DNA from 2 places in the Shewanella sp. Scap07 genome. Region 2 is predicted to be linked to the other one. Evidence: predicted binding sites of a transcription regulator. Region 2 holds the regulator's gene; the other holds the start of a gene.

Region 1 (7,781 bases), 110 kb from region 2:
CTCTTTGGCATAAATAGAAATTGAAGGAATACCCATCCCCGATCCCATCACTGAGATACGTTGACCATTAAACTCACCGGTATAGCCAAGCATATTACGTACATCAGTCACTAAAGTGACGTTGTCGAGAAAATTCTCGGCAATGTACTTCGCCCGCAATGGATCGCCTGGCATTAAAACCGTATCAGCAAAAGCACCAGCTGGTGCGTTAATATGTGGTGTCATCGTGTTACTCCGTTATTCATGCTCCACACTCGCCTTTTGTAAGCGAGTATGGATATCAAGTATTTAGTTCAGTGGATTAGCCAGCTAGGCTAAATAGCAGACCAGCAATAGTACCGCTCATTAAGTTGGCTAAAGCCGCTGCAATTAGCGCTTTCATGCCTATGGCACTGAGGTCGTGACGACGCTCAGGACACAATGCAGCTAACCCGCCTATTACCATGGCTAGTGAGCCAATGTTGGCAAAACCGCACAACGCAAAACTAATGATAATTTGGGTTTTAGGTGACAGGTCTTCCGCCACTTTGAGGAAGTCGATATAGGCAACAAATTCATTGATCACCATCTTCTGACCAATAAACGAAGCCGCTTGCGTTGCTTCACTCCACGGCACCCCCATTAGCCATGCTAGCGGAGCTAACAGATAACCTAAGATCATCTGCATAGTGAGCTCACCATAGCCAAACCAGCCGCCAACACCGCCAATTATACCGTTGACCAGCGCAATCAACCCGACGAACGCGAGCAGTAATGCCGATACATTAAGTACTTGCTGCATCCCCATTGCTGCGCCGCCCGCTGCAGCATCGAGTACATTAGTCGGCTTATCTTCTTGCTCATCCATGACTTTCTTGATGTCATTTCGCGGTGCTTCGGTTTCTGGCCACATTAGCTTGGCAAATAGTAGACCGGCGGGCGCTGTCATAAAGGCGGCGGTCAGTACATACTTAATGTCGACGCCCATCTGGATATAACCAATCATGGTGCCGCCGGCCACAGAAGCTAAACCACCAGTCATCACCGCAAAGAGCTCTGAGCGGGTCATGTGCTTAACAAAAGGACGCACCATAGATGGCGCTTCAATCGGACCAACAAAGATGTTGGCAGTGGCAGACAGTGACTCTGCACGGCTAGTACCCAGTAACTTAGATAACGCTCCGCCGATAATGCCAATCACCAGTTGCATAATGCCTAGGTAATACAGCACAGCAATTAGTGCACTAATAAATACCACTACACAAAGCACATTAATCACAAAAATGAACCCAACCCCAAACTTGGCCAAATCACCAAATAAAAAAGCTAAGCCTTCGTTGCCGTAGTTGATTACATGCATTACACCGTTTGATGCGCTATCCAATACAGTTTGACCAAATGGTACATACATAACAAATGCGCCAAAAGCGACCTGAAATGCCAATGCACCGGCCACCGTTCTGACACTAATCGCGTGGCGTTGCTCTGAAAACAACACGGCAATCCCGATCAGCGTTGCCATCCCCAACAAACTGATGAAAACTTCCATACATTTTTACCCCCATAAACTTTGTTATGGCGGCAGTGTATACAGCTGGATAGTACAGACAAGGGATCAAAATCACTTTGCAGAATTTATTTCATTCAACTGCTAACTTGGTAATAACTTTTGGTAAAGCGCTCAAAAATATCAATAAATATGCATCAGTAACGCATCAATCCATAAAGAAAATAACAACAACATTAACACCAACAACAACTAACACCCAATAGTGACACTTTTAAGCTGATTAGATGAATGATGATTTATCGCAATAAGCAGTACAAACATACGTAATAAAATTTCAATTAAGTAATTTTGTGATCGAAAATCCATTCAAAAAACATGCCTGCCAAGCAGTAGGCGCTGTATTTAGTCCAATTCACCACGAAAGAATATTTTTGCAGTTTAAAATTGCAGTTAAACTCAATAATTGAGAGCCTCAGTCGCTGTATTTCATCTGCTTTTAACGAGCAAATAATACTTTTCTACTAAGCGCATTGGATTACAAATAGGCGACTATTTGCAATCACTCTAAAAATAACCCCCTATTTTTCAATCAATTGAACAGCAATCTCAGTGAATGAAAATTAACCAACAAATAGACCTTCTTCCAATTGTTCAAAGGTCATTCACTCCGTACCTTTGTTCTACATTCGGCAGACTAAATTAGTTCACTACAGAACTTTGTGCTGATAGTGAATTAATTTTTTATACGAACCGCTAAATAGTCTTGCTCATTGACGAGCTGTTGTATCTGTTTGGCACATAACAAAGGAGTGTTTAGTGTCTGCTTTAATAAAAAGCGTTGTTAGCTTTGTACTCCTTATGTCGACCTTTGACTTGTACGCTAATGATATTCGAGCCAATCAAGTCAGCGAACTTCCCATTACTCTCCAAGTGTTGCTTGAGCAGGGCGGCAGAGATAACGCTATTGGCCTAATGCAACTTGGCTATAGCAATCACGCGGAAATGTTGCAATCTGGCCATGATAATACCAATGCGACCTTGCAATTTGGTGCTGAAAATCAAGCCAATGTTCACCAATACGGTAGTGGTAATGAAGTACAGCTTTTGCAAGTTGGGTGGTCAAATCAGGCCGACATCACTCAAGTGGGTGACGGCAATTTAGTCCAGCTCAACCAACTCGGAAGTGCGAATTTTTCAATTGAACAGATTGCAGATAATGCCGCAATCACTATAACTCAATATTAACAGGGAGCGTCCAATGAGATCGCAAGCAAAGAAGTCTATTATCGCGTTAGCTATTACCGCAAGCATCGGTATGTCTGCATCAGCTTTTGCTGCTTCAGATAACGAAGCCACCATCAATCAGACAATTTCAGTCGCAGCTGATGCCGCTGTTGTTGGCCAAGAAGTTGTGGTTACCCAGACAGGTGATTTAAACATCACCACTGTTGACCAAACTGGTGACGACCAAACAGCTACGATTACTCAAGATGGTGTATGGCATGAAGCTTACGTAACATCTGAAGGTGAAAGTAACAACGTTGAAGTTGACCAAGTTGATGATTGGCATGTATCTAGCATCGACATTGAAGGCAACGGCAACGAAGCAATCACTGATCAAACAGGCTTTTGGAACCAATCTGATGCCAATGTTATTGGTAATGAAAACAGCGTTGATGTGTTACAGGTTGGCGTGACAAATACCTCAGACATTGACCTTATTGGTGATAGCAACACCGCTGTTGTTGATCAAGCAGGTGACAATAACGAAGCTTTGTTCTTGGTAGAGGGTGATGAAAACGACGGTAGCATTACTCAAATAGGTAATGACAACTTAGGTGGTATGGTTTCACTAGCACTCACCCCAAATGTCGGCAACAACAATGATGTCACTATCTACCAAGAAGGTGACTTTAACTTTGCTGGCGTACAAGGTGTTGAAGGCGACGACAATACTTTTGATGTTAACCAAGTTGGTAATTCGAACGCAGGCTTTGTATATACCCTTGCAGGTAACGAAAACACGATAGAGATCGACCAAGATGGTGACTCTAACCGCGCTTACATGCAATTTGCCACTGGCGATGGTAATGAGGTAGCTATTACCCAAAATGGTGATGGTAACGTTATTGGCGATATCTTAATTGCTGATGTACAAGGCAGTGAAAATACCATCACGATTGACCAAGTTGGCGATACCAACGGCGCTGAATTCCAAGTTTGGGGTGATGAGAACACTGTAGATTTAGACCAGACTGGTGACACTAACTTTGCTACATTTGGTGTTTACGGCGACGAAAATGATTTAACTCTGGTTTCTACTGGTGACAATAACCAAATCGTTGCTTTTGCAGTATTCGATGGCAATGAGATCAATGTCGAGCAAGAAGGTGACTTAAACTACACTGAAGTGGTTGCTGAAGGGTTTGATAATGTCATTACTTCAGAGCAATTTGGCAATGAGAATGAAGCAATTGTCACTGTAGCTGGCGACCTCAATGTTGAAGTCGATACCCTGCAAACGGGTGACTTGAACGTTATTGACTTGCTCATCAGCGGCGATGAAAACTACGCCAACATTACCCAACTTGGTGATGGTAACTGGGTTGGCGGTGATAACGGTACTGCTGAATTTGCCGTAGTTGGTGACAACAACAGCTTAACTGTATCGCAAACCGGTAATGATAACCTAGTGATGGGTTCTCAGACAGGTACTGAAAACATGATCAGCGTGACCCAAATGGGTGACTTCAATACTGCGACTGTTATTCAAAACTAAGTCAATATATCAACAATAAAAAAGGGAGCAATTGCTCCCTTTTTTTAATTTAAAAATAAGTGACTATTAAGAGCACAATTCAAAATGACTTTGATAAGTTTGTGCCCAGCGTAATAACTCGACTCGATTACGTGATTGCGTTTTTCTAAAAATAGAAGAAATATGTGCTTTAACAGTATGTTCACTGATACATAAGCGATGTGCAATTTCTTTATTTCTAGCACCGCTAGAAACTAGCTGAATAATAGTTCTCTCTCGACCAGTGAGCATTTGCAACATCGCTACTGTATCTTGGGAAAAGTCATTCGCACCATCTAACCGTTTAACTAGCTGACGAAACATTTTAGATATCAACGTTCTATCATACCAAAGCTCATCGCCTACCATTTTCCGCAAACCGGTTAATAATAGATCCATGCGCTGATCGGCATACAGTAAGCCTCGAATACCGAGCAGTAATGCTGATTCGGCTTCTAAAGTATCTCGTTCCACTTGATATAGCGCAACAGGCACATGAGGCACCAGTCGAGAGGCTAATAAAGGAATTCCTTTATTGTCTAATGCCGCCCCTTTTTGGGCGATAAGATAAAAGCTATTATTATCCCGCTCAGGATCAAGCTCTGAAACTTGCTTAACAATCCGTGTTTTTAGACCGATAGACTCGGCCAGTACTGCTAAATGGCAAGGTGCAGCCACTTGATGCAGAAAGACTAACTCGTCAATTTTACTCATTTACTTCTCTCCCTGAAAAGTCAGTAATTAACTCAATAACCAGGTTAATCACATTTCCCTATCAATCAGAATAATGACTCTTTCCGATAAGGTTTAGTAGGTTTGAATAAATCCTACCGAATTACCATAGTAAAAAAGTATGAACGCTAATATTATATCAACAAATGTTACAGAGGAATAACATTTAGTTATAAAGAGTCAATAATATAGAATATGTAGACTTAAAAAATGCACATAATTTATTTTATACAGAATAAAAATCTAATTTGGCGTCTTAATTTGCTTAATTAGCCTATCATGTGTTTGCGACAGCAAGATTAAACAGCTTATAGCGCCAATGAGTGCCATCATCATGTCCGATTGCGTATCCCAAACATAACCTTGTGTGCCTAAAAACGCCTCAGCATCTTCACCGGTTGCTAGCGCCACCCACCACTCAATTAACTCATAAAATGCTGATAGCGCTAGGGCAAAACAACAGACTAAGAAATGGCACCAAGCGCCCGCCTGCAACACAGCCTGCCTAATCAACACCTCTCGTGCCAAAAGCGCCGGAATAAACCCTTGGGCCAAATGACCGACTTTGTCGTAATTGTTGCGATCTGACCCCATCCACTGTGCAATATCATCAAACAGTGGCACTTCAGCATAGGTATAGTGACCGCCCACCATCAAAATCACCGCATGCACTAAAATTAGACCATAGGCCAATGAGGTTAACGGAAATGACTTTCGCGTAAAAAATAGTATGGGTAAGGCCGCAATTGCGGGGAGCACCTCTAAAAACCAAGTGAACTGATCTTTGGGTTGGTAACCTGACCAAAGCAACACCGATAAAAAAATCGTGAGCCAAATAGCGCTTTTATTCAAAATAAGAACTCCTTAGACGATATTGTTTTATTATCAGAATAATAACTTTAGCCATCTAGCCCTCCACAGTGGCGAAAAAAAGTGCTATTTTGGGCGGGCATAATAATAATTACATCATTGATAGTGACATAGTAGCAACAACAAACAAGAGGGTACCCATATCATGGCGAAACATTCGCTGGACAAGGATAAGATCAAGATCCTGCTGTTGGAAGGCGTCCACCAGTCTGCCGTTGATGTATTTAAACGTGCAGGATACAGCAACATAGAGTATCACAAGGCATCACTCGGGGAGGAAGCACTATTAGCTTCCATTAAAGATGCTCACTTTGTTGGTCTTCGCTCGCGTACCCAAATCACTGAAACTGTGCTGAATCATGCCGAAAAATTAGTCGGTATTGGTTGCTTTTGTATCGGCACTAACCAAGTCAATCTTGCTGCTGCCGAAAAACGCGGTATTCCGGTATTCAATGCGCCGTTCTCAAACACTCGAAGTGTAGCAGAATTGGTATTAGGCGAGATAATCATGCTATTTCGCGGCATTCCGCAGCGAAACGCACTGGCACACCGCGGTGGCTGGTTAAAGAGCGCGGTCGGCAGTTATGAGGCCCGCGGCAAAACTCTTGGCGTGATTGGCTATGGTCATATCGGTACCCAACTAGGTATTTTGGCGGAAACCTTAGGCATGCGTGTCATCTTTTATGATATTGAAGACAAACTGCCACTCGGTAATGCGCAACAGATCCACTCGCTACCTGAATTGCTATCCCTTGCTGATGTAGTCAGTTTACATGTACCAGAAACGGCACAGACTAAAGAGATGATAGCAGCAGCCGAGCTTGACTGCATGAAGCAAGGAAGCATCTTAATCAATGCTTCTCGCGGTACAGTGGTTGATATCGATGCCCTTGCCCAAGCAATCAAGAGTGAACGTATTGTTGGCGCCGCCATTGATGTGTTCCCTGTAGAGCCAAAATCTAATGACGATGAATTTATCAGTCCGCTACGTGGCTTAGATAATGTTATTTTGACTCCTCACGTGGGTGGTAGCACCCAAGAAGCTCAAGAGAACATTGGTATCGAGGTCGCGGGTAAGTTGGCGAAATACTCAGACAATGGCTCAACGGTAACAGCGGTTAACTTCCCTGAAGTCTCGCTGGCTCAGCATGAGAATGCTTCGCGACTATTGCACATTCACCATAACAAACCCGGTATTCTAATTAAGATTAACCAAGCGTTTGCGGAGAAAGGCATCAATATTGCGGCGCAATACCTACAAACTACCGCTGACATTGGTTATGTAGTGATGGAAGTCGACTCTGACCAAGCCGTAGAAGCGCTTGAGCAGATGAAAGCTATCGACGGTACCATTCGCGCTAGACTGCTCAACTAGTCCGGCACATCGGTAATTAAAAAGCACATGAATGACATGTGCTTTTTTCATTTAAGGGCCATGATGAACAGTCAAAAACTGCGTTGTTTGGACGTCAAAGCCGCTACCTAAAACGCTAATAATGTTTCAGCATAAAATAGCGCGCTGGACTTGCCACTAATTCTGGCACCTCACCGACCACTTCAAAACCTAGCTTTTGATAAAAAGGCTGTGCTTGGAACCCCAAAGTGTCAAGTTGTGCCACCACACAGCCACGAGACTTAGCTTCAGCTTCAGCTTGCATCATTAAGCGCTTTCCAAGTCCGCTACCACGCTGATTTTCAGCAACCCACACCACCTCTATCAAGTAATTTCGATATATGGTGCATCCTGCCACGCCGCCAATCAATACCCCGTGTTCATCACGGGCAACCACCATGAGTGGCTGCGATTTTTCATCCCCCATGTGCTCGACATTAAACTGCCTAACCCCAGCGACAAGCTGTTCAAAAACTGCGTCATCTTGCTGGTTAATAGTG
Region 2 (7,781 bases):
GCTGCTGAGGTTCTTAATTGTTCCCGCTCCCATTTATCCAAGCAACTGACTAAATTGGAGCAAGTGTTGGGGGTGAGCCTGATCATGCGGACCACGCGGGCGCAGAGGCTGACAGAGCAGGGGCAGTTGGTTTATCAAGAGTGTCGTCAAGCGATGAATATCATTGATGCTGCCTGCGCCCAAGCGATGGACATAACTAACTCGCCAAAAGGACAAATCAAAATCAATTCGGTGGGCGGCTTCATTGGTGAGGAAATTGTCGCGCCGTTGGTCAGTGACTTCGTAAAACGTTACCCAGATATTGAGGTCGAGCTGGATTTCAGCAGCCAACGGGTGGATCTGCTGTTGGATCAATTTGATTTTGTATTTCGAATGGGCAGTTTACCTGACTCTAACTTGATCGCGAGAAAACTGCTTACTCTGAGCAATGAAACCATGGCTGCGCCAGCTTACCTGCAACAAAGAGGGACGCCGAGCCACCCCAAAGAGTTAAAGCAGCATTATTGCATTACGGGCAGTATCGACCATTGGCATTATCAACACATCAGCGATCCTAAGTTGCATGCTGAGGTGGCGATTTCAGGCGGATTTAAATGCAAAAACGGCCGAGCGATGATCGCCAGTGCGATCGCTGGCAATGGTATTGTCAGGCTACCCACCTTGTACTGTCCTGACGAGCTGGCCAATCAAACCTTAGTTCCGGTTTTTAGTGACTGGAAAGTGGCCGATACCCCTGTGTACTTGGTTTACCACCAAGATCCCCATCGTGCCCTGAGGTTTAACATGTTTGCTCAGTATGTGGTCGAAGAATTTCAGCGCTATAGTGAGGAGAATTACCGCAAAAAATGATCGTTTCGCTGTACGCCTTTTAGGTGGCGGATTGCAGCGATTTTGGTGATCATTTTTGGCTGAAATAATAAAAATTTTCTGCCGTAGTGAGTTTTGATGAACTATCTTTAAATTCGATGCGTAGTAAAAGACATCACTACAACAAAAATAATATAAGGGCTGAATGAAATGAGATCACTTCATCTTTGTTTTAGCATGGCGTTAACCCTGATTTTTTCGGCAAATTTGTATGCCGAAGGGGGAGATTATGCCAACACTCAGCACTTAAAGCACTCGCCTTTAGCGCATCAAATATTCAGTGTTCAGCCACAAGCCAATGGGGTGAACCTAGTCAGCACACTAAACACATCAGATAACCCTTGGCAGCGCTCTGCCACAGTCAGTCACAGTCAGTCTTGGCCTTATGCAGCTAACCTGTCGCTGCAATATGATATTGAGCAGCCACCAGTTGATTGGATCAACGCCGGGGCGGTAAGTGGTGATATCAAAAGCCAATTAAGTGCTGAGCCAGCATTGGCGGCAGCAAAAACCACAGAGCATAATCTGACGATGAGTATGCCGCTGTCGATCGTTAATTTACCGATTGCAGTAGAGGTCACTCCCAAACTGCAAACCATAGAAAGCTATACAATCGCCGATAGCCTGTCTGCATACCGAAGTAACAGCGATACGCTAGCAGGCGATAGCCAAGTGACATCCAACCTTGATGTTGGCCTCGCACTCGAACCTGTTGATGGGTTGGTTGTGGGCGTATCTGGGCGTAATTTAGTCCCGCAAACCATCAGCGTTGATAACCCTTTTAGTGTGCAGGCGTATGACTATCAATTAGCGCCGCTGTATAACGCGGGTATCGCTTACCAGTGGCGCGCATTGAGTGTCAGTTCTGACATCGACCTTAATGCCAACCAAGGGTTTACCGATATCGAAGATAGTCAGTATGTTCGTTTTGCAGGGGCATTAAAGGCCACTGACTGGCTTTCCGTTAGCCTAGGCTATCGACATGATATGCTTGAGCACGAAGCAGATATTTACACCATTGGCACTGGCATGTCATTCGGGCCTAGCTTTAGTATTGATTTCACCGGTTTGGTTGATAGTGATGCTGCAGTCGGCGGCGTGCTTAAAACTTCTTATTATTTCTAACTCACCAGCAAGACGTCACGATAAAATCAGTGTCGCCACGCGGCTGCTTGTCGTCTGTGATTCAGCTACTCGATAATCGCGGCTTAGCTCGCGAGTTCAAATATTGATTTTGCAATTAATATCAATGCACTGAGCGAGCATAACAGCAACGTCATTGAACGAGTTTTGTCTTTATCGACATGGCCCACCATTCTATTTGCCGCAAGATAGCCAAGTACGACCGATGGCAGCAGTAATACCGACACACTGATATGTTGCCAAGTGAGCAGGCCCGTGACAGCCAAAATAGCCAGTGCAATCATCGAACTGAAAATGAAAAATGCTGATAGGGCAGCACGAAACTGTTTGGCATCTTTACCAGCAAGCAATATCGCCATCGGCGGTCCACCAATGGCAGCGATATTACCAAACACCCCAGATAATACGCCCGCAGCAAATAAGCTCTGTTTGTTAATTGCCAAATTAAACCGCAGCACACTGAGCAATACCGCAACTAATACAATGGTGGCAATGGCTAATCCCAATATCGGCGCTGGGGCAAACAGCAGTAGGGCTGCGCCAATAAAGCCACCGGGCACACGCCCCAGCAAAGCATATTGAAGACCATTAAACTGCAGCGAGGCGCGCTCTCGCATCAAAGTGAGTAGAGAAATAGAAAAGCCCATCAAAATCACCGGCGCCGGCACAAGCTGGGGATCGACCAGATACAGCAAAGGTGAGGCTACCACGGCTAAGCCGAACCCAATGAGGCTCTGGGTTAACGCGCCAGCAAAAATAATCAATGAGGCGAGTAATAAGGTTGTCGGATCAATCAAGTCGAACATAGAGCGCCTCTGCAGATAAATGAGCGATCAGGTAGAGCCTGATCTTTCAGTACGACTATTTGCTGTGATTGGCTGCGGTGGAAAACTAAAACGTGGAACGTGAACAGGTTGAAACGTCAGCCGAGATGGCCTGGCTAACATTTCAAACTCAGTAGGTAAACTAGAGCAAACGCGGTTGATCTATTCTAGTTCTTCCCACTCGATGCCCATTTCGTCCATCAAGCGTTTCACTTCTGCTGGCATGCTATCGGGCTTATCTTTAGACAAGTCTTCATCGTTAGGCAATGGCTGGCCAGTATAAGCATGCAAAAATGCTTCGCATAACAGCTCGCTGTTGGTGGCATGGCGTAAGTTATTAACTTGGCGGCGAGTACGTTCGTCAGTTAATACTTTTAAAACCTTAAGCGGAATTGAAACAGTGATTTTTTTTACCTGTTCATTTTTTTTGCCATGTTCAGCATATGGGCTTATATAATCGCCATTCCATTCAGTCATCGACTCACCTGTAAATTCTCAAATTCGGGGCAGATTTTATACCCTTACAAACTACAGTCAAATTATTGCCTCTTATTTTTGTTAATTGCAAATAGATTTCTACATGTTTGGACGTCTAAATGGCTAAAATTGGTTGACGAGGGCCACCACCTTCGGTACATTTAGACGTCCAGACATCTCTTAGGTGTCTATTTTCATATTTTAGGAGTAGATGATGACAGAGCGTAAATTGGCCACCGCAGCAGTACGTCGAGGTATTGAGTCCGATACTCAGCACGGTGCAGTTGTACCGCCTATTTATCTTTCTACCAACTACTCATTTGATGGGCATAAAAATCCACGCGATTTTGACTATAGTCGCTCAGGTAACCCTACCCGTTGTATTTTAGGTGATGCCATCGCCGAACTGGAAAAGGGCGCGACTGGCGTTGTGACCTGTACAGGTATGGCTGCCATTACCCTAGTTACTAGCTTATTGGGGCCAGATGATCTGCTGGTGGTTCCCCATGATTGTTATGGTGGCAGTTATCGACTGTTTACTAATTTGGCCAAAAAGGGCGCGTTTAAATTAGTGGTTGTCGATCAAACCGATGAGGCTGCATTAGCCGAAGCCATTAGTAAAAAGCCTAAAATGGTGTGGCTAGAAACCCCCTCTAATCCGCTTTTACGTGTTGTTGATATTGAGACGATTGCCCAGGCCAGCCACGACGTGGGAGCTCAAGTCGTTGTTGACAACACTTTCCTTTCGCCCATCCTACAGCAGCCTTTATTATTGGGTGCTGATATTGTGATCCACTCAACCACCAAGTATATCAACGGCCACAGTGATGTTGTCGGTGGTGCCGTGGTGGCTAAAGATGCAGAAGTGGGCGAGTTACTGCACTGGTGGTCAAATACCTTAGGTTTAACTGGATCTGCTTTTGATAGTTACCTGACATTGCGCGGTATACGCACCTTAGCCGTGCGTATTCGTGAGCACCAAGCTAATGCAGAGAAAGTCCTGGCCGTATTAACACGTCATGATGCGGTTGATACTGTGTACTACCCAGGTTTGCCTGATCACCCAGGACATAAAATTGCGGCTAAACAACAAGCAGGCTTTGGTGCCATGCTCAGTTTTGAATTAAAAGGTGGCGAAGCGCAACTTGTTGCCTTCCTGGATGCGTTAAACTATTTCTCTGTGGCCGAAAGTTTAGGCGGTGTGGAAAGCTTAGTGGCTGTGCCTGCCACCATGACACACCGAGCGATGGATGCACAGGCGCGCGCAGAAGCGGGCGTACACGATACCCTCATCCGTTTATCTGTCGGTATTGAAGATGGCGAAGATTTAGTGGCTGATATCAGCGCAGCGTTAGATGCCGCCAATGCGGCTAGTTGTTAAGCTCGTTTAGTAGGAGTAACAGATGACACGATGTCATTTACATAAATTTGGTGGTTCTAGCCTAGCTGACGCTGATTGCTATCGCCGTGTCGCGCATATTTTGCTGACTCATGGTCACAGCGATGATTTAATTGTGGTATCAGCAGCGGGCAAGAGTACTAATTTTCTCTATAAACTGCTTACGCTACGTGACAATGGTGAACTGTGGCAAGAAGAGCTGCAGGTGCTGATGAGTTATCAGCAAAACCTGATTGAACAACTGCTATCCAATGAGCAAGCCCGCAGCCTACGTGAACGTTTAGCCACCGACAAAGCAACGCTAATCAGCTTGTTGTCATTAGAGCGCTTAAGTGAATATCAAAGCAACCAAGTGGTGAGTTTTGGTGAACGCTGGTCGTCTTGTTTATTGGCGGCATTGCTACGTGAATCTGGCGTGGCGGCTGTTGATGTAGACGCGCGCACTTTACTCGTGGCTGATGAAGCAGCGGTGCCGCAAATTCGGTTGCAAGAGTCGAAAGACAAAGTGCAGGCCGCGCTGAGCGCTCACCCCAATCAACGAATTGTAATCACCGGATTTATTTGTGCCAACGACAGTGGCGATACATTACTGCTAGGCCGTAATGGCTCAGACTTCAGTGCCACATTGTTAGCAAGCTTAGCGGATATTGAACGCGTCACTATCTGGACCGATGTGGAAGGGGTGTTCAATGCAGACCCTAACCGTATCAATGATGCCAAACTACTTAAGAGCATGTCGTTAACCGAAGCTAACCGTTTAGCGCATTTAGGCTCTCCTGTGCTGCATAATCGCACCTTACAGCCGCTGTTCGATACAGAGGTTAGCTTAGCGGTACGTTCAAGTTACGCACCGCATACTGACTTTACCTTAATTGCCCCGAAAAGCTCGCAAGCAAGTGCGCCTGTGGTGACTAGCTTACCTTCAGTGTCATTACTGCAATTAACTGCCCGTGCACCACTGCCACAGCTGCTAGCAAGCTTTGCTCAAGCAGGGCTTACGCCTTTAGCGCATTGGCCGCTCACGCAAAACCGTGTTGAGCTAGCTTTTACCCATGAAAACGAGAAACAAGCGCTGGCAGTGATTGAGTCTAACAGCAACGAATTGGCTGTGAGCGAAGTATCAGTGAAGCAAGATTTAGGCTTAGTGGCATTAGTGAGCGCTGACGCCAATTTGTATCGCCGTGGTTTTGCCCGCTTGTTGAGTCGCGAAGCTCGGCCGCTGTGCAATGATGGCTTGAGCTTAGTCACTTTAGTGCCGAAGTCACAGGTTAACCTGTTGACCCAAAAGGTGCATCGTCGCTGTGCTGGGCCAAGAAAGCGCATTGGCGTGTTGCTGTTGGGTGTGGGTAATATCGGCGAAGCGTGGATTGATCTGTTTAAACAGGCCAGACCTAACCTCAATAAAGAGCTAGAGGCCAGCGTTGAACTCATCGGTTTGCTCAGCTCGCGCAAGGCACTGCTATCAGATACCGACATTGACCTAGACAGTTGGCAACAGCGGTTTGATAGCGAAGCTGAAGCTTGGCAATACAGCCAGTTGTTTGACAAGCTACAAGGCCTAGAGTGCGATGAGATTGTCGCGCTCGATATCAGTGCTAGCGCAGATTTAACCCTGCAATATCCTGCGTTTTTTGCCCGTGGAATCCATGTGGTCAGTGCCAACAAGTTAGCCGGTTCTGGCCCACTGGCGTTTTATCGTGAACTGAAGCAGCAGCTGGGTAATCGTCGCTTATTTTGGCGTTACAATGCCAGTTGCGGTGCCGGGCTGCCGGTACAGCATGCGCTCAATGATCTGCATAACAGCGGGGATTCAATTGAAGCGGTTGGCGGGATTTTCTCTGGCACCCTATGTTGGCTGTTTGAGCATTTTGATGCCAGCAAGCCGTTTTCGCAGTTGGTGTTAGAAGCCAAAGGTTTAGGCATCACAGAGCCCGATCCTCGCGATGATCTCTCCGGCCGTGATATGCAGCGCAAACTGCTTATTTTAGCTCGTGAGATCGGCCATGAAATTGAGCTTGAGGATATTGAACTTAATTCGTTAGTCCCACCCGAGCTGGTTGATATTTCTACTGAGCAATTTATCGAACGTATTGGTGAACTGGATGCGCAGATGCTGCAGCAATTCCAAGCGGCTGCCGAGCAAGATAAAGTGTTGCGTTATGTTGCCTCGTTGGATCAAATCGATGGCGAGCTTAAAGCGGCCGTTGGTATCCAGTGGGTTGATAGGGATCATGCTTATGCCAACCTCACACCGGGAGATAACGTGTTTGTGGTGCGCAGTGCGTTCTACCAAGACAACCCGTTAATTATTCGCGGACCAGGTGCTGGCCGAGAGGTCACTGCGGCTGCGGTGCAGTCGGATCTGGCGCAGATCTGTCGCGATCTACTGCAAGAGTAGCGATACAAACTATTGAAAAGGATGCTGCGGCATCCTTTTTTTATGCCATTTTTCCGCTAAGGTCAGTAATAGCAATCAGTATAAACCAATCGTTGTACTGTCTAATGAATAGATATTTCACCAATCAGGCATTTTTACGCTTGACTTCAACCTCAGTTTCTCTAGTATATGGACATATAGACGTCCAAACGTCCATATGTAATTAAATTAGTCGGTTTGAGGAAAAAGAAATGGCATTTCATCACGCACAACATGCAACGTCGTTAAACCAGAGCTTATCTGAGCTTAATGGTGATATTAATGTGTCATTTGAATTTTTCCCGCCTGCTAATCCAGAAATGGAAACCTTACTGTGGAACTCAATTCGTCGTTTAGAGCCGCTAAACCCTAAATTTGTGTCAGTGACCTACGGCGCAAACTCTGGCGTACGTGATAGAACCCACGGGGTGATTGAGCGTATCCAAAAAGAGACTGATCTGGTTGCCGCGCCTCACCTAACATTAGTTGATGCCAGCGATGAAGAGCTGATTGAGTTGGCGAAACATTACTGGAATTCTGGTATACGCGATATTGTTGCTTTGCGTGGTGATTTACCTGATGGCAGCCCTAAACCGACGCGTTTTGCCAATGACCTTGTGCGCTTGTTGCGCTCGGTTGCTGATTTTGATATCTC

Evidence for each region. The regulator MetJ, encoded in region 2, represses methionine synthesis genes. The targets are predictions, from matches to a motif close to TAGACGTCTAGACGTCTA.
Region 1: serA (phosphoglycerate dehydrogenase) is a predicted target of MetJ. The motif match lies at 5,919-5,936, and genes of this name have one in related genera.

Annotation. Positions count from the first base shown of each region.
Region 1 is NZ_CP041329.1:761,415-769,195, reverse strand. Features, by position in the region: gene deoD (purine-nucleoside phosphorylase) at 1-225, opposite strand, end outside; gene FLM48_RS03330 (NupC/NupG family nucleoside CNT transporter) at 302-1,528, opposite strand; gene FLM48_RS03325 (curlin) at 2,348-2,734, shown strand; gene FLM48_RS03320 (curlin) at 2,748-4,268, shown strand; gene FLM48_RS03315 (LuxR C-terminal-related transcriptional regulator) at 4,335-5,000, opposite strand; gene FLM48_RS03310 (DUF2238 domain-containing protein) at 5,262-5,870, opposite strand; gene serA (phosphoglycerate dehydrogenase) at 6,034-7,263, shown strand; gene FLM48_RS03300 (GNAT family N-acetyltransferase) at 7,379-7,781, opposite strand, start outside.
Region 2 is NZ_CP041329.1:656,102-663,882, forward strand. Features, by position in the region: gene FLM48_RS02875 (LysR family transcriptional regulator) at 1-849, shown strand, start outside; gene traF (conjugal transfer protein TraF) at 1,018-1,992, shown strand; gene FLM48_RS02885 (sulfite exporter TauE/SafE family protein) at 2,076-2,816, opposite strand; gene metJ (met regulon transcriptional regulator MetJ) at 2,997-3,311, opposite strand; gene metB (cystathionine gamma-synthase) at 3,526-4,692, shown strand; gene FLM48_RS02900 (bifunctional aspartate kinase/homoserine dehydrogenase II) at 4,715-7,108, shown strand; gene metF (methylenetetrahydrofolate reductase) at 7,339-7,781, shown strand, end outside.